Regions from separate parts of the Piscibacillus salipiscarius genome, predicted to be linked through region 1. Evidence: riboswitches for the same ligand, from Rfam matches in the RefSeq annotation. Region 1 holds a riboswitch; each other region holds the start of a gene.

Region 1 (5,196 bases):
TGCGAGTCGTCTGACAGCTGGGTAAACACGCTCATAATTCGGGATTTTTTGAACAACCTCCTGACAAGTATCAACTAATGAAGCTAAATAACCACCATCATCCTGATCTTCTCTAAGTTCGTAATAATTCGGATGTTCATTTACAGGTTCATTTAAAATGGCATTGAGCATCGAATCATGTAAACGTCTGAAGTCATCAGGATCCATCGATGTACTGCGGTCGCAAAGGTTGTCTAAATAATCACTGATGGTCTGATAAGCCACAATAAACTTGACCGCTTCTTTCCACCGACTCTTAGCCAAAGTTGCATAGATCGCCCCGCCTTCACAGTGAAAGGTTTTCGTATCAATGCTTGCTTTTGCCTGCTTGTTCAGTTCGTCATTTGGTACGCGTTCGGCAAAATTCTCCCAACGGTTTAAGTTGGTTCGAACTTCGGGAAAGATATGTCTGTAACATGTGAAAAGTAGTTTTGGCAACGTTTTCGGGACATTAACTGACAACGTAAATCCTCCTATACTGAATCTTCATTTAGGTGTTGATCTATAAATGAGATAACGTCTTTTAAAACCAACTCTCTCTCTGGTTCGTTTAAAATCTCGTGGTAAAGTTCTTCATAGATTTTAATAGATTTATCGGAGACATCGATTGAGTTAAACCACTCTTTAACCGCTTCAACATCGACTAAGTGATCATCCCCACCTTGAAGTAGAATCGTTGGAATGTCTGGGTATTTATGAATCTTTTTAAATGCGAGCGCAATAGCCCTTTCAAATTCATGATACCAACGAACGGATACTTTTCTTAAAAACAATGGATCTGACACATCATGGGCTTTATATCCTTCGTTACGTGTTGCCATATCTGATCTAACGCCCGTTTTAAAACGAATAGAAGGAGTTGCGACATTGAGTAATTTTGATGCAAAATAAACGGGTCTAGCTAAACCATTCTTCATCCCTAAAGCTGGTGAGGATAAGATAATACCATTTACATCGGTTTGATGCTGCTGAACCGTACGAATGGCCGTCAACCCGCCCATACTATGACCAAACAAAAAGACTGGAAAGTCATACTTTTTGGCTTCATCAATCCAAGATAAAACGGTTACGATATATTCAGTAAATGATCTGATATGTCCGCGTTTACCTTTGGTCGTCCCTTGACCAGGTAAATCACCAGCTACGACATGAAAACCGAAATGATTAAACCGGTCAAAGAGCCATTCATACCGCCCTGCATGCTCAAACGCACCGTGTACAGCAACAATTACTCCTTTTGGTTGATCAGCGTGTTTTACAATCATCACAACTCCCCCTATTTTCACAAAAATATCATTAATAACATATTAGCATAATTCACTAAAAGAATAACAACTTGATACTTTCAGCAATTTTATGAACAAAACTTGTCGAAATGTGTTCTTTATCCTAAGAATATGGTACTATATTTTAAAGGCAAACCTTATGAAAGTAAGGGACGCAAAGCCACGGGCCTACGGAATCTACTATGGTAGCCGGGTTGCAATCACTTCTAGTGTTTGCAAAATAGAAGGAGTGATTTAAATATGTATAAAATTTTAATCGTGGATGACTCAAAGTTTATCAGACAAAGCATCAAGAAGACTTTACATAATTCGTCAAAATATCAAGTTGTATCAGAAGCTTCGAATGGAATTGAAGCCTTATCCATCTACCGCAAGTTAAAGCCAGATGCGGTGACGTTAGACCTAACCATGGATCGGCTTGATGGTTTTAAAACATTATCATTAATGGTCAAACTGTATCCAAATGCGAAGGTTATCGTTTTTTCATCACTTTCAAGTAAGTTTAGTCAAACGGAATGCTTTAAGTTGGGAGCTAAAGATTTTATTGCGAAACCTAATTTTAATCTACTACCAAATGCACTCGAACAAATATTTGAAGGACAAGCGGTATAACTAAAGGAGGCACACACCATGATCCTTCCTTATAAAGGACAATATCCAAAAATAGACGAAACAGCTTATATCTCAGATGATGTCGTCATTTCTGGTGATGTGACGATTGGAAAATATAGTAGTATTTGGTTCAAAACCGTCATTCGCGGAGATGTGTCGCCTACTTACATCGGCGATCACGTCAATATTCAAGATCAGTCGATGTTACACCAAAGTCCAAACCAACCGCTTATTTTAGAAGATGGCGTATCAGTGGGACACCAAGTGTTACTGCATTCAGCAATCATCAGAAAAAATGCGTTAATCGGGATGGGTACGACGATTTTAGACGGGGCTGAAATTGGCGAAAATGCTTTTATCGGTGCAGGAAGCCTTATCCCACCAGGTAAAAAGATTCCGCCTAATACACTTGCGTTCGGCCGCCCTGCCAAAGTCATTCGTGAGTTAAATGATGAAGATTATCAAGAATTAGAGCGCGTTAGAGAAACTTATATTGAAAAAGGACAAGTCTATAAAAAGCTACAAGACCAAGGAGATACACCATGACTAAAGCTGTCATTTTTGACATGGATGGGACGTTATTTCAAACAGATAAAATTCTAGAGCTTTCATTAGATCATACTTTTAACTTCTTAAGGTCTCAGAATAAATGGGTTAATGAAACGCCAATTGATCAGTACCGTAACATCATGGGCGTTCCATTGCCTAAAGTGTGGGAAACGTTATTACCTGATTTCACTATTCAAGAGCGTGATCAAGTAGATGCTTACTTTCTAGAACGGTTGATTGAGAACATTCAGCACGGTAATGGTGCACTTTATCCTAATGTTGAAGAAATTTTTAAAGAATTAACCGATCAAAACGTTCGAATTTTCATTGCTAGTAATGGTCTAACGAAGTATCTTGCAGCAATTACGAACTATTACCAATTAAACCGATGGGTGTCTGAAGTTTTCAGTATTGAACAAATCGATTCTTTGAACAAAAGTGATTTAGTAAGTAGTATTGTTCAGAAATATGATATCTCGAAAGGTGCCGTAGTAGGTGACCGGTTGTCTGACATTCTAGCTGGGAATGACAATGGGTTAACGTCAATCGGATGCAGGTTCGATTTTGCTAGAGAAGATGAACTATCGAAGGCTGATTATGTGATTGATGATTTAGCGGAAATTAAATACATAGAGATCTGAAGGCGTTTGGGAACTGACCCAATCGCCTTAAATATTTTCAACGAAATGTTTTGTTTCTATAACATCCCACGCGGTCCATTTATATGTTTCATCTGCTCCGTATGATTATCTTGGTCAATTTCTTTAGTATTAGTTTTACTCCTTGCTCTCTTGTTATAATCAGGCTTTAGATTATGCTTCTTATGAAAGCGATCCACAATAAACGATATCACGTATAGACCACCAAAAACGACTAATAGAAACGTCCACAAAGTTAAAGCATTCAATGACGTTAATATAAATAAACAAGCAATAATCACGCATAATGTAATAACCACTGGTACCCAAGTTCTAGGCATACACATTCTCCTAAAGTATATTAATAATTGTTCAAAATACATTAATCTATGTTTCAAGATGCGACCTTCACTTATTTTCATGATTTCATAGACATAGCAAGTCGCATCGCTAGCCGCACAGGAATTGCGGGGTTTTCCATTTGATTGACATCTCCAATAAAAAACATATCCTTTTCTGGATAGTAAAATGCTAGGGAACCTGTTGATCCAGAATGACCGATTAACTCACCTTTTCCCATAAAAAGTGTTGCAAGACCATCTAGTGGAATTTTCATATATCCCGCGCTGTAATGAATAGGAAGCATGGAAGCCTGTAATCTATTATTTACTTTAAGTTCATGAAAGATCGTGTGCCTTTATAAACACCATTAACTCACGAGCCGTTGAAACACCACCGCCACTTGCACGAATGCTTCTTAGTAATTTTGGGCGGTATAGGGCAGTATCTCTAAAGTAAACATATGGGATATAATCATCTTCACCTTTTGGTAGATAAGTATTTTCAAGTCCTAAAGGATCGAAAATTAATTCTTTAAATACGTCATCCAATGTTGAATTAGTAACTATTTCAACTATTCTTCCGAGGATTTCAAAATTTATATTTGCGTAATGAGCCCTTTTACCCGTTCCAGGTGCAAAGTGTGGTTTGATATCCTTCGTCTTTAATATAGTGTCATTAAAATTGGTCTGCACATCTTCATAAATTGCACGTTTTTTCGACTCTTTACTACCCTCTTCAATGACATCTCTCAAACCACTTGTATGAAACAATAAGTTTGAGAGAGTAATTCTATTAGAATAGTCTCGACCTTTATAAACATGAAGATTCCTTAGTGTTTCCTCATCTAAATATCTTGCTATTTCATCATCAAGTTGAAGCTTCCCCTGCTCTCTCAATATAAAAATACAAGTGGTTGTGAAGAGCTTTGTGATACTAGCCATTAAGAGTGGCGTATCTACATTTTTACCACCATACCCAAAGCTGTATGATACATCTCCAGTAGAGTTTTCTACAAGAAGAACAAATTCATGTATTCGCTTTTTCTTTGTAACGTTGTCGAAAATTTTTTGGACCTTTTGTTTTTGGATATCCATATATATCCCTCCTCCCTTTCTAGTTCAACTTATGCCCATAAACGTACTATGCGAGTTCGCCTCAATGGTTTAAGTGAAATTCTTCGCTAGAAACATTAATTTTTTTAAAATAGAAAGAACAGAGCGAAAAACAACAAGAGCGTCCAAATATAAGAAATATGTACTGACTTATCATTTCGTTGCGTGAATTGATGCCTTTTATGTTCTATTGAAAAAATAAAAAGGAAAATCAAAAACAGAAAATAAATTAAAAATACATAAAGTAGTGATCGCCATTGTTCTACCCAAGCCATAACAGGCCCAACAGTTCCACCTATTAAAAATAAAATGACAGATAAAATTCCTACAGTAACACATATCTTTGGCATCTTAGCCCAGATCGAATGGTTAAGTAAACTTTTTCTTTTTTTAGACTCAAACAAAAAAATGAGATAAAAACACGTTATGACTAAAGCCATAATAAGAAAAGTAACAAATGCAGAGTTTATAGCAGACCAACCGTTAGGTGAATGTTGAATAATTCTTATTTCATTTATATATTCTAAAAACCACATCTGAAAGAAAATTAAAAATAACATCAAGATTTGATATATTGTCCACTTTTTCATAATTACCTCCTATCTCATTAGATCTTGT
Region 2 (5,196 bases), on a different contig from region 1:
CGCATTTCGGAGTGAAGTGTTCACGTCCGGGTGGAGTTTGTCCGTATCTCGGGGAGAAGTGTTCGCGTCCGGGCGAAGTTTGTTTGTATCTCGAGGAGGAGTGTTCGCATCCGAGCGAAGTTTATCCGTATTTCGGAGTGAAGTGTTCGCATCCGGGTGGAGTTTGTTTGTATTTCAGATAAAATCATCCGCATTCAATAGGAATTCAAAAAAATTAAGAAAATACATTTTTATAAAAATTAAATTTTCATCTTAGGAATCGTCTTGTTAGGTCAAATATCTACTAGAAAATTGAGTTTTTATATTAGAGAAAACCTAATTTTCTATACCTTGTGTCAGACAATTCCAGGTAGTATAACTAAGGTGTCAAGGTTAGTTGAAGGTTCGAGGATTCCATCAAAAATAACAAAACTCGTGTCTATGGAGTGTGAACAACCTGGCTCCGGGGAAGGCTAGGTACTTCTCTAATCTTGACAACTCCCTCTTAGAAAGAAGGCAAATCTGTTGTACGCGAATGATCAGCCGACCCCGATTAAATTATTCAAACAACTAGCAACGAGACGTAACTTAATCCCGAACCATCAAATTCAAACTCATTTAGATGAAGATATTGCAAAGTCAAGCTCAGGTTATTATGGTGAACTATCGATTGATTTTCATTTAAAATATATTTTGGAGAAGATCCCGAAGTTAAGTAACCTTCGAATGAAGTCGGAATTTATTCACTTTGAAATCGATACCCTCCTATTCTGCGTGAAGTTTTTACTCCTGTTACAAGTCAAGAATCTAGCAGGCGAAGTAACAATCGATCACCGAACTGGAATCATGAATCAAAAAGTGAGAAATGATGAAGTCGGCTACCAAGATCCGATTCTTCAGGTCGAAAAACACGCTAGACTTCTTACGAAATGGCTAAAAAGTAGAGGATATGATATCCCAATAGAAACATTAGTCGTCTTCACAAACAAAAATGTCATGATTCAACAAGGACCAATCCCATTAGATCCTAGAATTGTATCAGGCTACAAGCTTAGCCATGCTTATTATGATCTCAAAACGAAATATAAAGATAAACCTGACATTCAGAACAGGTTAAAGCTATATAGAGATCTCCAGCGTCACAATGAAATGTATGATATGAATCTATTAAAGGAATTGAATCTATCTAAAAAGGACTTTATCCCGGGTGCTTTTTGTAACTATTGTCATACAAAATCAATGCAGTATCGCAGGAACGGTTTCGAGTGTAATAATTGTAAGTACAAAAGCCAAACCGTGTTAGAGGAGTTTTTAAAAGATTACTATTTAATCTTTGGTCATGAGATCACTTCAGATACCCTAAGCGAATGGTTGAAAATTGATTTAGTCACCTCTAGAAGACTATTAGCAAAGCAAAACTTTAGAACTAAAGGACGAAAACCCAAAACACACATTCTGAATTATGACTATCGAACTGATTTTAATTATTTAATAGAGTATAATAAAAGCTTATATTTAAGTAAAATAAGGTAGGCTCCCGGTTTTGCTGGGAGCCTTTTATATTGATTTTAGAAGGGAGCTTTTGCGCTTGGGCGCAAAAGCATCAGACTTAGATCCTATTTTTGAGGAATATGTCTGTATCAAGCAGTAAACTGTCCGCATTTCTGAGAGAAGTGTTCGTATCCGGGGATCAACTGTCCGTATCTAGTGATTAATTGTCCGTATTTTGGCTTGGATTGTCCGTATCTGAGAGTGTTGTGTTCGCATTTCAGCAAAAACTGTTCACATCAAGAGTAAAACTGTTCGCATCGCGCTTTAGATCTGAAGGTATGGCGCGAAAGTAATGCAAATCAACTACAAAAATTGTCTAAAAACATAAAATTTTGTTTAAATTAACTTAAACTATAGGAAAAAATGCCGATATAAGTTTTGGTAAGGTTAATTTCATGAACCGTTTTACCTATTAATTATAAAAAAGCTCCTTCGATAATAGCAAACCCATTGAAAGGTGGGGGCGCAAAGCCGCGGGTCTAAGGTTAATGAACTAAGACAGCCGGGTTGCCGAAAAGGATTGGATTATTCATAGTCTACCAATCTTTTTTGGTGGGCTTTTTTTATGTGAAATTTATTAAAAAAGGAGGACCGTCAACAATCAAATAAATTAGGGGGGAATTAAATTGAAATTTAGGACTATAGCCTTAATAGGCGCAATTATTATTAGTTTATTAGCTTTTAGCAATTCTAGTATCGCATCCGAAGACCAAATCAATTTAGAGAGCAATCTTGTTAATTGGACAATGGATGATGCGAACCAGGTTACTTATGCACTTACATCTGAAGGGAAATTACATAAAATCACTCATAGTTCACTAGCAATAAGCAAGACCACAACAGTAGGTACAAACCCTGCTGACCTTTATTTGTTTAATAACAAAATCTACGTTTCACTACCTAATACAAACAGCATAAAAGTGATCGATACCACAACGATGGAAACCACTAATACGATCACAACGAAATTAGAGCCTTACCATATTGCTGTTAATTCTACTCAACTCTTTTACTCAGACAACCATGAAATCTATGAAAAAAGTTTAGAAGATGGGACCGAAGCGGATGTCGTCATTCAAGGTGATACTTGGACGCCATTTAGCGAGCCTGACTTATATCTCGACAAAGAAACAAAAGTCTTATATGCAGCTGAACACGGTACATCAGGTTCTAGTCTTAAAGCTTTCTCAACTGAAGACTATTCATTATTTAGTCGAACGACTTATGGTGGGAGTTACGGTTTTCCATTTCCTAAAGGTAACTTCACCGTGGATGGAAACGATGTTTTTTATGCAGGGCATAAATTTAATAAAAACGACCTAGCGGAGATTCACGGTTTTTATACGAATGAATTCAGCAAAAGTAATTTAACAGGATCGAGACTTGCCAATATTATTGGCGCGGACGATCACTATGTCTATTCACAAGAAAGTGTCTTTGATCGTAATACATTCCGAATAGTTGGTACAATGCCGAGTAACATCACGCATGTTTTATCAGACGGACAACTGAGGCTCATGTACGATTCACAGAATAAAACGATCTTTAATAACCAGGACAATTATGCGGACCAAACTGCACAAACACAATTTAACAACAACAAACTAAGCCTAAACCAGCCAATAGACAAGTGGGTTTTTGACGAGCCAAATCAAAAAATCTACGCGATTTCCACAAGTGAGAATCAGCTATTAGTTATCAACGCTGGGACCATGGAAGTCATAGAAAGTAGATTTGTTGGATCTGCTCCGACAGATATAGAATTACTCAATAATAAGCTGTACATCGCACTAGCTGGAAGCACTAAAATTGCAACGACGAGCACCGCCCAGGGGTCAGCCGTTAATTACATCACGACCTTACAAAATCCATACGACCTCACAACAGATGGAACGAAAATCAATTATGCAACGTTAGATCAACACGTCACTCTATACCATATTGACCTTCAAACTAACACGGAACAAGCTTTAGAATTCTATGATACGAATAAGAATACGTACTATGAACCAGCCATTCATCTAGATTCTAGTAATAATTATTTATATGTAGGTGAATCAGGGTCTACAGGTTCAGATTTACTTGTGTTAAATCCTGAAACAGGTGAACACATCTCTGTATATGAATTTAGTTTTAGCCTACCAGAACGAGCTATTTTAATGGAAAATAACGATCTCTACTATGCTGGTCATAGATTTGATAAAACGAACATCACAAATAGTAAAGTCCAACTCTTTGAAAACAGAGACAAGCTCATTGCTATTTCAGATTCGTATATCTTCAGCGATCGAAAAATCTACAACAAAGAAACGAACCAGCCTATTTTCGAGTACCCAAGTGACATGACAGTTAATAGCGCTGCTGCTGATTCAAGCGGTAACATTTATCTATCAACTTCAGAAAATAACGCCATCTATAAATTTAAATCATTAGATGAATTACAAAATCGGATTGTTCAAAAACTCGCATTTACTCAGCACGATAATGGCTCATATGAATTCACATGGGATCAAGTGACTGGAGATGGTTACAAAATCTATGCTAAACATGAAGAGCTAGATAAATTTACATCAATAACAGACGCACCAGTAATAGCGCAAAATCTAAAAGTTACAAATGCTCAACTAAAACAATGGCTCGGCCGAGATGTATCATTTGAGTTAAAGCTCAATTCGGTAACGAAGAATCGGTGTCGATGAATACCATTCAGCATACATTTGAGGTCCCAACGCCTGTGATTACAGATTATGGATTAAAAGAAACACCTGAGAATTTAAGTGAATATGGCGCGGAAGCGTTTTTGTTACGATTTGAGCAAGAGAAACTTATGGATGGCTTTAATGTCTATGCTTATTCGGAAGATCAAGAGGTAAATCAGAAGTTCGAGGTAGAAGAATTAACTCAGCCTGAGTTGTGGTTTGCGGAAGAGACCTATAACAAATGGGCTGGCAAAACAATGAATTTTGAAATCACCTATGTGGTTAATGGTCATGAATCTACAAAGTTCCGAAACAGTGTCACATACGTTTGAAGAAATTGAGGAAGATCCAGAAGAAGAAGGACCTATTGACCTCAAAGTGCCTAAAATAACGTTCCTCGGCTTCGAGGCGACTCCAGAAGAATTAAAAGACTACGGTGATATGTTCTTTGTATTACGATTTAATTTAGATGCCAAGGCAGAAGGCTATAAAATTTACGCCTATTCAGAAGATGGAGAAGTAGAATATTCACATAGATCTGACTATAGAGTCTCAAGAATTTCCTTTTTAGAAAAATTATATAACCGATGGGATGGAAAGTTGATGCACTTCCAAGTTTCCCAAATCATTGACGGTGTTGAATCAGAAAAATCAAAAGTGTCAACTTTCAATTTTGGAAAAGAAGTCGACCCAGAAGATGATACGAATGATAACTCAAGCGATTCAGATCAAGATGAAACAAAAAATAACTCTGACGATTCAGATACAACAGAAGAAGATGATACTAACCAGACAGATGATCGCACATCAAACAATAATAATTCAGAGACCGATGAAGATGAAACTAATCAAACCCCGGAAATAGTGACAGTTAAAGTTTCTAAAGTAAATGACACACATATTGTCACAGACGAAGCATTCGAGAATGTGGGAAGCGGAGATGAGATTAATATTGATCTTAAAGATG
Region 3 (5,196 bases), on a different contig from region 1:
TAGCGTTTGAAATTGTAGGTCCTCTTCTGTTATTTTTTGATTTTCTTCAATATCCTGCGCTAGAGTAACGACATCAACCATTGGTGCTTCCTCAGTTGGTTCTGGCGTCTCAGATTGACTTGAATAGAAAAAAATGGCTGTTGTAAAAACTCCCATTAAAATCGCTAATAAAAATAATAATTTCGATTGCATTAAACTCACCTTACCTACTCTGTCAGACGTACGATGAATGCCCCACGTTCTGCTGCTTCATCTAGTTCAAAGCCTTGACCCGTTCGCTTAATAAACTCACCTTTAATCTCTTTTTCATTCCCATCCATCGGTTCTGTTAAATAAAAGTAAGCGAAACCTCTGATTTCTACTTCCTTCATTTGATTTTGGTCATGATTATGAGGTTTGTAAACGGGTATAAGTAACACTCTTGGACAATCTCGCTCATACATGTTGTCACAACTATTAATTAAAATATCTGTTGCGTTCTTCGTTTTACCGGCAATATTACCTGTCTCTGTTTCGACAATATCACCAACTTTTAATTCTTGATCAAAACCGTGAATTAACGTTTGTTCGTAGGTTTTAGCCCCGCCCCCTGCGAGTGCTAAAACACCGAAGTTACCTGTGTCGACTTCTTCTTCATCCACTTTCAAGGTGTATTCTTGCCCATACACAAGTTCAATGGACTCATCAATTCCAAGCGGAGCTGCCCCCATTGCCCGGCCCATTACACCAATTCTCGCTGTAGCTTTAACGTTTATATCTACGTTGTCGATTCCAAATAACTTCATGAACGTAAGCTCTGTTGGTTTCGTTAATCGAACTGTAACACGCTTATCTTTTACTACCACTGTATCTTGTAACGAACTTAGTTCTTCGTGATGTGTCAACGTCTCCTCGACAATTCCTTCTACAACCGTTTCATCTCTTGTCAGCTCTTGTCCTCCCGATAATGCAGCTGCATTTGCCGCCTTCTGGAGATGAGCATGTGTTGAATATAAAAGGCCACCATCGACAACGAGTCCAGTTAGCGCAAGCAATCCTGTAAACGCTAAGGCGACTAATAACGTGGCGCCACCTTTTTCACTTTTCCAAAACTGAAACATTTCGCCGCCTCCTCATCACTCAACCCTAATCGTTGAGTCGGCTGTTAGTTCTATAGAATCTCCAAACACCTCTTCGGCAAATGGTGTAATGGGTTCAACTGGATACGTTAAGGTGACCGTTACATACTCACCAGACTGCCGCTCAGCTTCTGCTGGAGTAACGGTGATCGTAAGTAAATCAGTATCTCCTGTTTCAAAATGCCCCTTCGCAAAATCAATAATTTCTTCATCTGTATAGCCAAAACCGCCAAGTCTGACTGATTCTTGAGCAGTGAAATGGAGGCCCGAATAAGAATACATCATCCTGCCGACATCAAATATGCCGACTAACATTAATATTAACAATGGGATGATCAGAGAAAACTCTACAATAGACTGACCATTTTCATTGCGCAACATATTACATCACCACTCCATTCAATAAGAACGATAAACAAGCGCCACCGACAATTGCGACCCCATATGGAAAAGTTCTTTTCATGGAGTCACGATCTGGCATCAATAATTGAATTCCATATCTCATGCTAGAAAGGGCGTAATAGAGTTTTTTAAAGATTCCTTTTTGAAACAAAATAATTGCAATGCCAATGATTCCTCCAATAAGCGCCATATAAAAAGCCGTAAGTAGCACAAATCCAGGACCTTTTATAGCACCAATAACCGCGAGTAACTTTACATCACCAGCACCCATTCCACCCATCAGATATGGAATTAATAGAAGCCCAAATCCTAAGAAAAAACCTAGGAAAAAGCTTTTCACACCATCAATTCCAAATAACAAAGGTTGCAGGAGGAGAGCAAGGAAGAACGCCGGAAATAATACTTTGTTGTAAATTTTCCTGTGCTTAAGATCAGTGATAAGACAAATAAATAAGACCGTAAATAATAGTAGATTTAATATCCATTCCATTGCTCGGGGCCTCCTTTCCTTTAAATTTAATCATTAGGTAGTAGGTTCTGTTGGCTTTGTTTGGAAGCTAGTAATAACATCATTAAATACTTTCATAATTTCTTCACCAAATGTAACTAATACTCCAACAACTCCAACAGCAATAACACCTAATACTAAGGCATACTCTGCCATACCTTGTCCTTCTTCTTCGCGAATCATATTTAAGAAAAGTTCTTTCATTACAACTCTCTCCTTTTAATTTTTATTTTCTATTTCTAAATAGTGACCGATTTGAATATTGGTACGCGACACGGTACCAGTGGGGAGTTCTAGTACCGAGTGCGCACCTTTTTTCCGTCTTCCGAACTTACCTGGAGGTAGATTTTCGTCGATATCGACTACGACTAAATCTTTCGTTAAATACACAACATCAATGGGGTAACGCATAAAATGTGTGTGTACCGATTGACAGGGTAAAATATGCAACCCGCAACCTGAGGCTAGCTCATCTGTAAACATTAATCCTTTAAGTCTTTTACTAAATGAGTAAGCTGGTCTAATATGACGTGCCACTTCTGCATCTGTACTCAGGTTGCGTAGGATCACGTTTGTCACCTCCATCCAAATTAAATTACCCCGCCATTACCGAATGACGGGGTTCATTGTAAGGTAGGAGCAATGGATGACCTACATAACCGGTCACTTGTTAAATAGGACGCCCATACTGCTAACTTACATCCCTGATCTTTCGGTAGCTGGCTGGCATTGTGCTCAAAATGCACAGAAGCCCCTGTAGCTTTGCGTCACTGGTTTTCACCAGTTTTGCCTTTATCGAGATTAGGTCATTTTAGATTTCTGACTAATCTCTTAACGACATATTAATTCATAACGAGATTCATAGAAATCCGTCAAATAAACTATAAAATTGTCGATTCACTTCCAATTTATGATTGGTCCTAGATTTTATTTGGGACTATATGTTATGTCTTTTTCCAGTCAGAATGTCGTAATTTGTCGAATGATGGTAATTATAGTTATTACATTAGGTCATAATACCTCAGCTTTATTATTACGAAATTTTTTCATTTTTTTGTCGGTTATTTTACAAAATAGTTCAAAAGTATTACTTATAAATGTAAAAAGTGTTATTCTCAGCAACTAATTGAAGTAGGAAGATAGGATGGATTTTGTTAAGATTAGGAGGGATAATGCTTTAAGAAAGCGTGATATCATGAACCGATTATTATTTTATCTATATACAAGCTATGCACTACTATTTATCTTAAATCTATTCATTGCTTGGGATGGGATCTTAACGATTCAAGGGGTTATTGGTGTATTGGCTTTAATCTTTTCTATTAGAGGGGCGAACCGTACCTACCAATCTATTGGAATCGTTTTTTTAATTATTGCTCTTGCTCTCATGGTTACATATGACCTGCCATTTCAAGATCTAGCAACTTATTTTACTTCAATGGCATTACTATTAACATTATTATATTTTATTCCGTTCATTAACCATTACATGATCGTTGGAGGTTATGAACAGTCACTTTTTAATTTACTTCAAAAAAATACACCTAATTTAGGGAAGTTTTATGTAAAGTCATACCTGACAAGTTATACATTAACCTTATTTATTTTTATTTCAACCATTCCATTAGTTTATTCGCTGGTTAAAGAGAAGACTGCGCATTTATCCAGTCAGGTGACCCACCAATTTGCAACGCGAGCTATTTTAAGGCCCTTTGCAGCAGCTAATACGTGGAGTCCTATTGAAGTCTACATCGCAATGGTTGTCGCCTTTACAGGTTCATCTTACTTAATCTTACTGCCCGTTTTATTTGCATTTTCAATCACTATGCTGCTGATTGATGCATCACTCGGCTATATGAAGTTCAAGCACATCACATTTGATGGGCCTGATGAAGACCAAGAAGACCTGCATGTGAATAGACGCCACCTTACATCACTTGCTGGATTTTTGATTTTATTTATTTTAGTAGCAGCGGGAGTGCATTTATTATCGGGGTTAGACTTCTTTGAATCTATTATATTAATTATTATTCCGTACACATTTTTATGGGCATACGCTACTAAAAAACAACGAACATTTATGCGTTATACACAAAAGGTTTGGGGCGATCACATTTGGACGATGCAAAATTTCATGGTGCTCCTGCTTCCAATTGGACTATTTAATGAGATTATTAGCCAAACCCCCATATTAGATGCTGCAATGACATCTTTCGCATGGCTTGAACAAACACCACTTCTGTTATTTATATTTATCCAGTTAAGCTCCATGGTGCTTGCATTCGTCGGGTTCCATCCGCTAGTCACTTTGAGCTTACAAGGGTTATTCGTCACACCATTTTTAGATACGATTAGCCCACTCAGTATCTCAGTTGTGATGATTGTATCCGTCATCGCTAATGATATGACCGGTACATTTAATATTCCTATTACAATGCTCAATCAATACTTTAAACGTAACCCATATCAACTGACGCTTTGGAACATTGGTTACGCCTTAACATTTGGTGGTGTAGGCGTACTCATTGCTTGGCTGCTTTTATGAACTTCACAAAAATAGCCACCAAACGCTTGGTGGCTATTTTTCCTGTTCGTTATACAATTTATCAAAATGGTGAACCATCTCAAAGTCTAGGTCCGTCATCCGCGCATTGACCATGATGAAATTTTAAGTGTAACAACCTTATAGTCAATCGCAATGTTCGGGTGGTGGTTCTTGCCTTCAGCATATTCAGCCACTTTTCGGACAAACTCAATTCCGTTTAAATAATCCTTAAACTTATAGCGGCGGCGAACCCAAATGTCATCTACTAACTTCCAGTCAGGAAGCTGATCGAGTTCTTGCTTGATTTGTTCATCAGTTAACTTTTCCATCATCATCCACCTCCTACTAAGAGTTTTCCCTACTCTATATTATTAAAACTGTCCCGCTATAACTACTGATGAGCATACCTATTGATAAGCTCTTGATCGATCCCTTTTTTCCTACCCTTTTTAGCCAACCATTTCAGTAATAATTTTAATATAAATGGTAATTCAACAACATGAGAATCCTGCATCTCCAGGATAAGCGCGATATGAATACGGTCATTCGGAAAACCCTTCTCATCTGTTTTATCATCTTCCATGAGTCCGTACAAAATTCGCATCGACTGTTCAAAATGATGA
Region 4 (5,196 bases), on a different contig from region 1:
CAAAAAACTCAGAATTTTTTGTGCATATCTATCATTCTATTAACTGAATCGCTAAGTAAACGTTTAGCATGTCGTTAAAGTTTTTGATATCATGCCCCGTCAGTTCTTGAAATTTATCCAATCGGTACTGAACACTGTTTCGGTGCATATATAATGTTTTCGCTGCAGCGGTCACATTCCCTTGATGTTCAATGACGGTTTTGATGGTTTTAATTAAGTCTTCGTCATCCGAACTGTTTTGTAAAATCGACTGGCCAAAATATTCACGTTCCCCAAATGTGTATTTTTCAGGAAGAAGAAGGATTAGAGCATCTCCTTGTTTGACTAATCGTTTAGACGTTTTAGTAAATACCTTATCAGCCGTATCAATAAACCACTTATAAAATTCAGGCGTTTTTTCATCTACTTTAAGTGGGTTACTTATCATTAACCTCAAATTCAAATCTAAATCGTCACTCATCACGTCGATAATTTCTTCAAAGGGAATTGGCTCATAATCACCACATAATGATTCAAGCAACACAAGCAAATTAGGTTTCTCCCACAGAAATAAAACTGACTTATTTAAGAGTAAAGAAATGGACTCTTTGAGTGTGTCCTGCTGTTCAGAATTATTTTGTATTTGCATGATGGTTAGGCGAATGTTTTGTCCCTGGATAGGTCGCTCAGAGCTAAGTCCATTAAGAAAGTCCAGCCAGTTTTTTTCTTCATTAGTATGTATAAGTTCATGATCCGCAAAGGCTTTTATAATCTGTTTATAATCATAAGTTAAGTCTTTTTCCGGTATAGCATAAAGCTGCCCCTGTATACGAAAGGTAAAAGAATGTTTAGGCTCAGAATGAACTCGTTTTAAATTAGGAAACAACTCTACTAATTTTTGAAAATCCATCAAACGTTCTCCTTTAATCAGTCTTTAAAGCTATTATATCAGACAAGTCAGTAAAAAAGGCTGCCTCAATTGAGACAACCTTAATCAAACATCTCTTTATTTCGTAGTTTAATAATGCGGTAAATGTGACTGACAATAACTTTACCGACTGCATAAGTTGGTACCGCGATAATCATTGCTACAACTCCGCCGAATTTACCAGCAAATAATAGTAAGAAAATAATCGTAATAGGGTGGACGTTTAATTTTTTACCCATGACTTGTGGTGATATTAAATTACTTTCAATTTGCTGAACGACAACGGCTACGATGACTACTAACAGTGCTTGAAGTGGTGATTCAAATAAACCGACAATAACGCCTGGTGCTGTTCCAATCCATGGACCGATAAATGGAATAAAGTTTGTAAATAAGGCAATAAATGCTAGAATTAACGCGAATTTTAAATCGATAATCAAGTAGCCAATATAGATCAGTATCCCAACACAGAAACTAACAATAATCTGGCCCTGAATGTAATTACTTAACGCATCATCCATCTCATCTAGAATCTCGCCTACTTCATACTTATATTTCTTCGGTAAAAAGCTGATGATTCTCTTTGGTAAACGCTCACCGTCTTTAAGTAAATAAAACAATACAAAAGGTACAACAATTAGAACAATAATGGCACTAGCAACGACACCTAAATAGGTCGTGATGTTTCCAGCTAAATTAGAAGCAATATCTGTTAAGTTGGTTTCTAAACTCCTTAACCATTCGGTGATGGCTTGTTGGTCAGGAGAAATTCGATTAAACCATTCACTGTTTTGCACAGATAGTAAAAATTGATTGGCTTCATCAATAAATGTGGGCACCTGTTCAGCAAAATTTTCAATTTGTTTTTGAAGTTCAGGATAAACTAACATGACTAAGCCAACTAATAAACCAATCCCTGTTAAAAATACAATTAACACCGCAACCGGCCGCGGCATTTTATTATCTAGTACATCGACAATGGGTCTTGTTAAATAATATAAAATCCCTGCAATAATTAATGGTGTAAAAATTGTTTGAGCTAAAACGAATAGGGGGGAGAAGATAAACTGTATCTTTGTCGATAGAAAGATGATTACCATAATGATGATGACAGCATAACCGATTCGGAACCATTTTCCATTAGGCACGTATTTCACCAACTCTCTAAAATGTATAGTCATATTGTAATATAGTAAAATTTGCTAGTCTACTTATTTATGGTTCTAGTATTTCCAAAATAATAGTCTCTAAACATAAAGATACCGTGAACTCACTGTCCACGGCCGTTTGTAAGTTATATACTTGGTCGTTCAACATCAATGAATTTTCTTATTTCTCTTTTACTAATACCCATTTCTTTTGCTTTTTTCATTAGTAGTACCCATTCTCGATCCAGTTGTTTTTCTGTAGCTTTTTGGTAATGCGTCATAGTGACCATTTTCCTCCCCCAACAGATGAGGCAGCTGTGCTGTCTTAGGTTTCCCCTTAGACCACTCGCTTTGCGTCCCTTTTTTTCAAAAGGTTTGCCTTTAAACTGCATCGACTTTATCTTAATTTAATTGTATAAGCTTTACTAGGAAAATGTTACCCCTTTTTCATCTAAAAATTCCGAGACTTTTTTACTAAATTTTCAATTAATTTTAATGTTAAAGTATTTTCTTGTCGAAAATTAAAATTTTCTGCCTTCCATCCAAGCACTTGCTTCTTTTACAAGTTCATTTTTAAGGTCTGTTTTTGTACTTTTATATTTTCGCTCCAGCTTTACAACTGATGCTTTGGAATACCCATAACGATCTAGCTCTTGCTCAAACGCCTCAAATAATTCCTCAAACTTCTGATCGATATCATTTTCCAGTTCCGTTGCTTTTTGTTCATATTTAATAGCCATTGCTCCAAGCTTGAGTGGGTTTGGGTCTTCTTCAAGTTCAGATAGTACGTTTTCTTTAATTTGCTCAACTTCGGTTATGGTTTCTTGTTTTAATTCTTCATAGCTCGTTTCATACTTGTTAATAATGTCATCTTCATCGGGTTGGGTTGTCTGGTTTGTTGGGGTTCTAGGTAACACATCGTCTGTCCAAGTATAGGACTCTTTATCTTGATTCGTCTCAGATTGTTTCTCAGAAGTGAAATTATAGTCTAATATACGATCCACCGTGTTGACACCATTAATAACAAAATAAATGATTAAGATACTTAAAATCAGGAGAAATTTACGCATGTCATGCCGTCAGCCTTTCTCTGTACAATAATTCCTTTGTTCTTATTTCATCTTCGTCAAAAAAAATATGATTTATACGGTACATTTCGGGGAAAATAAACAATGATGTGACAGATTTGGACAAAATGAAGCAAAAACCGTTTTATGGTAACCTCTCAATAACTGAGGACCTTATTAGAGCGTAAATGCTATTTCATGGTGCGTTTTAGTTGTCCAAACCTGTTTTTTATATGATGAACCGTAGTGGTAAAATAGCGGTTATAGTTGTGAAAAAACTAAATATAAAGGGGTTTTAAAATTGAGTTCTGGAAATGGACTGGAGAGAAAGAAACTAAGTAAGACACTCAAACCACATTGGGTATGGGCCATAGCATTAGGTTCATCAATTGGTTGGGGGTCATTTGTACTACCTGCTGATTGGATGGCTGGTGCTGGGCCATTAGGCGTTATTTTAGGATTGAGTATTGGCGCTGTATTAATGGCTATTATTGCAATCAGTTATGGAGTGCTGATCAGGAATTACCCGGTTTCAGGCGGGGAATTTGCTTATGCATTTTTAAGCTTAAACCGTGTACACGCTTATATTAGTGGTTGGTTCTTAACGTTAGGGTACATATGTATTGTGGCGTTAAACGCGACAGCTTTTGCATTGATGCTTAAATTCGTTTTCCCTGATTTCATTCAAAATATGAAGATTTATACTGTTGCAGGCTGGGATGTTTATTTTACTGAAATTATTATAGTTACTTTATTAGTTGCATTTTTCACTTATCTAAATATTAAAGGATCAGGATTATCTGGTCGCATGCAATTTATATTTGTTATGATTTTAATCTTGGGAGTATTTTCATTAACAGGCTTTATGACGACGAATAGCGGGGCGTCATTTAGTAACATGAATCCTGTATTTAGCCCAGAAGTATCACCGCTAGCAGCAATCTTAACCATTGTTGCGATTGCACCATTTGCTTATGTCGGGTTTGATAACGTACCACAAGCTGCAGAAGAGTTCAAATTCTCAGCACGAAAAGCGTTAACGTTAATTATGATGGCATTATTATTTGCTGCGATTATCTATTCATTTATGATCATCACAACAGCTGTCGCAGCTCCTTGGCAGGATACGTCATCTGCAGGTCTTCAGTGGGGAACAGGTACTGTCGTTCAAGACGTATTAGGAACTGGCGGATTAGTTATTTTAGTAGTCGCTTTATCTATGGGGATCTTCACAGGCTTAAACGGATTTTTAATTTCAGCAAGCCGTGTATTATTCGCTATGGCAAGAGGTAAAGTGCTACCGAACGCCTTTTCTAAATTGCATTCTAAGCATAATACACCATACTTTGCGATTATTTTCGCTGCCATTGTTGCAATCCTTGCTCCATGGTTTGGTCGTGAAGTACTAGGTTGGATTGTTAATATGTCTTCTCTAGGTGTATCCATTGCTTATTTCTATACTTGTTATACAGCATATAGCTTACTTAAGTGGAATGATCAAGGAAGTGAGTTTGATGAAACACTTCACATCGTTTCACCAGGTAAAAAATTTATCGCTATTTTAGGAATGGTATCAAGTGTTGGTTTCTTAATATTATTACTATATCCGAATTCGCCGGCTGCACTAGGTTCTGAGTCGTTATGGGCATTAGTGATTTGGATTGTGCTAGGCTTTATTTTCTACTTAGTTAAGCGAAAAGATTTACAGAGTTATGATCGTGAAGATTTAGCTTATTTAATTTTAGGAAAAGAGAAATTTAAATTAACAGATAAAGAAGATTAATATGTGGGGCTGCTCTAAATGAGATTTAGGGCAGCTTTTTTTATGGAAATGATGTTAAGGAGGGAACCAACCCGCCGTGAGGAGAGTTTAACTCCTCGTTAGGGAAAATCCGCCCGCAGTGAGCAAAAACTGTTTCGCGTGGCCGTAGGAACTGTCCGTATCTAGAGGTGAAGTTTTCGTGAAATCGGGTGAATTGTCCGCATTCCGGGGAGAAGTGTTCACGTGACCGTAGGAACTGTCTGTATCCAGAGGTGAAGTGTTCGCGTGATCGGGTGAATTGTCCGTATTCTG

The links. Region 1 has a riboswitch for cyclic di-GMP ahead of ACFSW4_RS12465 (response regulator transcription factor). Riboswitches for the same ligand answer to the same signal wherever they lie in the genome.
Region 2: linked by a shared signal. The riboswitch ahead of ACFSW4_RS02025 (YncE family protein) and the one ahead of ACFSW4_RS12465 (response regulator transcription factor) in region 1 are both predicted to bind cyclic di-GMP.
Region 3: linked by a shared signal. The riboswitch ahead of ACFSW4_RS07090 (DUF192 domain-containing protein) and the one ahead of ACFSW4_RS12465 (response regulator transcription factor) in region 1 are both predicted to bind cyclic di-GMP.
Region 4: linked by a shared signal. The riboswitch ahead of ACFSW4_RS09100 (anti-repressor SinI family protein) and the one ahead of ACFSW4_RS12465 (response regulator transcription factor) in region 1 are both predicted to bind cyclic di-GMP.

What each region holds. Positions count from the first base shown of each region.
Region 1 is NZ_JBHUMZ010000044.1:5,925-11,120, forward strand. Features, by position in the region: gene ACFSW4_RS12455 (tetraprenyl-beta-curcumene synthase family protein) at 1-501, opposite strand, end outside; gene ACFSW4_RS12460 (alpha/beta hydrolase) at 513-1,304, opposite strand; cyclic di-GMP riboswitch class I at 1,445-1,527, shown strand; gene ACFSW4_RS12465 (response regulator transcription factor) at 1,566-1,937, shown strand; gene ACFSW4_RS12470 (gamma carbonic anhydrase) at 1,956-2,483, shown strand; gene ACFSW4_RS12475 (HAD hydrolase-like protein) at 2,480-3,127, shown strand; gene ACFSW4_RS12480 (hypothetical protein) at 3,184-3,465, opposite strand; gene ACFSW4_RS12485 (hypothetical protein) at 3,543-3,740, opposite strand; gene ACFSW4_RS12490 (serine hydrolase domain-containing protein) at 3,802-4,560, opposite strand; gene ACFSW4_RS12495 (hypothetical protein) at 4,665-5,168, opposite strand.
Region 2 is NZ_JBHUMZ010000009.1:25,406-30,601, reverse strand. Features, by position in the region: gene ACFSW4_RS02030 (NERD domain-containing protein) at 505-1,512, shown strand; cyclic di-GMP riboswitch class I at 1,961-2,045, shown strand; gene ACFSW4_RS02025 (YncE family protein) at 2,157-4,229, shown strand; gene ACFSW4_RS02020 (hypothetical protein) at 4,226-4,561, shown strand; gene ACFSW4_RS02015 (hypothetical protein) at 4,521-5,196, shown strand, end outside.
Region 3 is NZ_JBHUMZ010000019.1:32,441-37,636, forward strand. Features, by position in the region: gene cpaB (Flp pilus assembly protein CpaB) at 1-192, opposite strand, end outside; gene ACFSW4_RS07070 (pilus assembly protein TadG-related protein) at 207-1,100, opposite strand; gene ACFSW4_RS07075 (TadE/TadG family type IV pilus assembly protein) at 1,116-1,499, opposite strand; gene ACFSW4_RS07080 (A24 family peptidase) at 1,501-2,010, opposite strand; gene ACFSW4_RS07085 (Flp family type IVb pilin) at 2,044-2,232, opposite strand; gene ACFSW4_RS07090 (DUF192 domain-containing protein) at 2,248-2,598, opposite strand; cyclic di-GMP riboswitch class I at 2,740-2,829, opposite strand; gene ACFSW4_RS07095 (hypothetical protein) at 3,173-4,573, shown strand; gene ACFSW4_RS07100 (4a-hydroxytetrahydrobiopterin dehydratase) at 4,669-4,902, opposite strand; gene ACFSW4_RS07105 (cupin domain-containing protein) at 4,965-5,196, opposite strand, start outside.
Region 4 is NZ_JBHUMZ010000021.1:81,062-86,257, reverse strand. Features, by position in the region: gene ACFSW4_RS09110 (PucR family transcriptional regulator) at 32-889, opposite strand; gene ACFSW4_RS09105 (AI-2E family transporter) at 970-2,055, opposite strand; gene ACFSW4_RS09100 (anti-repressor SinI family protein) at 2,202-2,345, opposite strand; cyclic di-GMP riboswitch class I at 2,363-2,445, opposite strand; gene ACFSW4_RS09095 (hypothetical protein) at 2,577-3,059, opposite strand; gene ACFSW4_RS09090 (APC family permease) at 3,424-4,905, shown strand.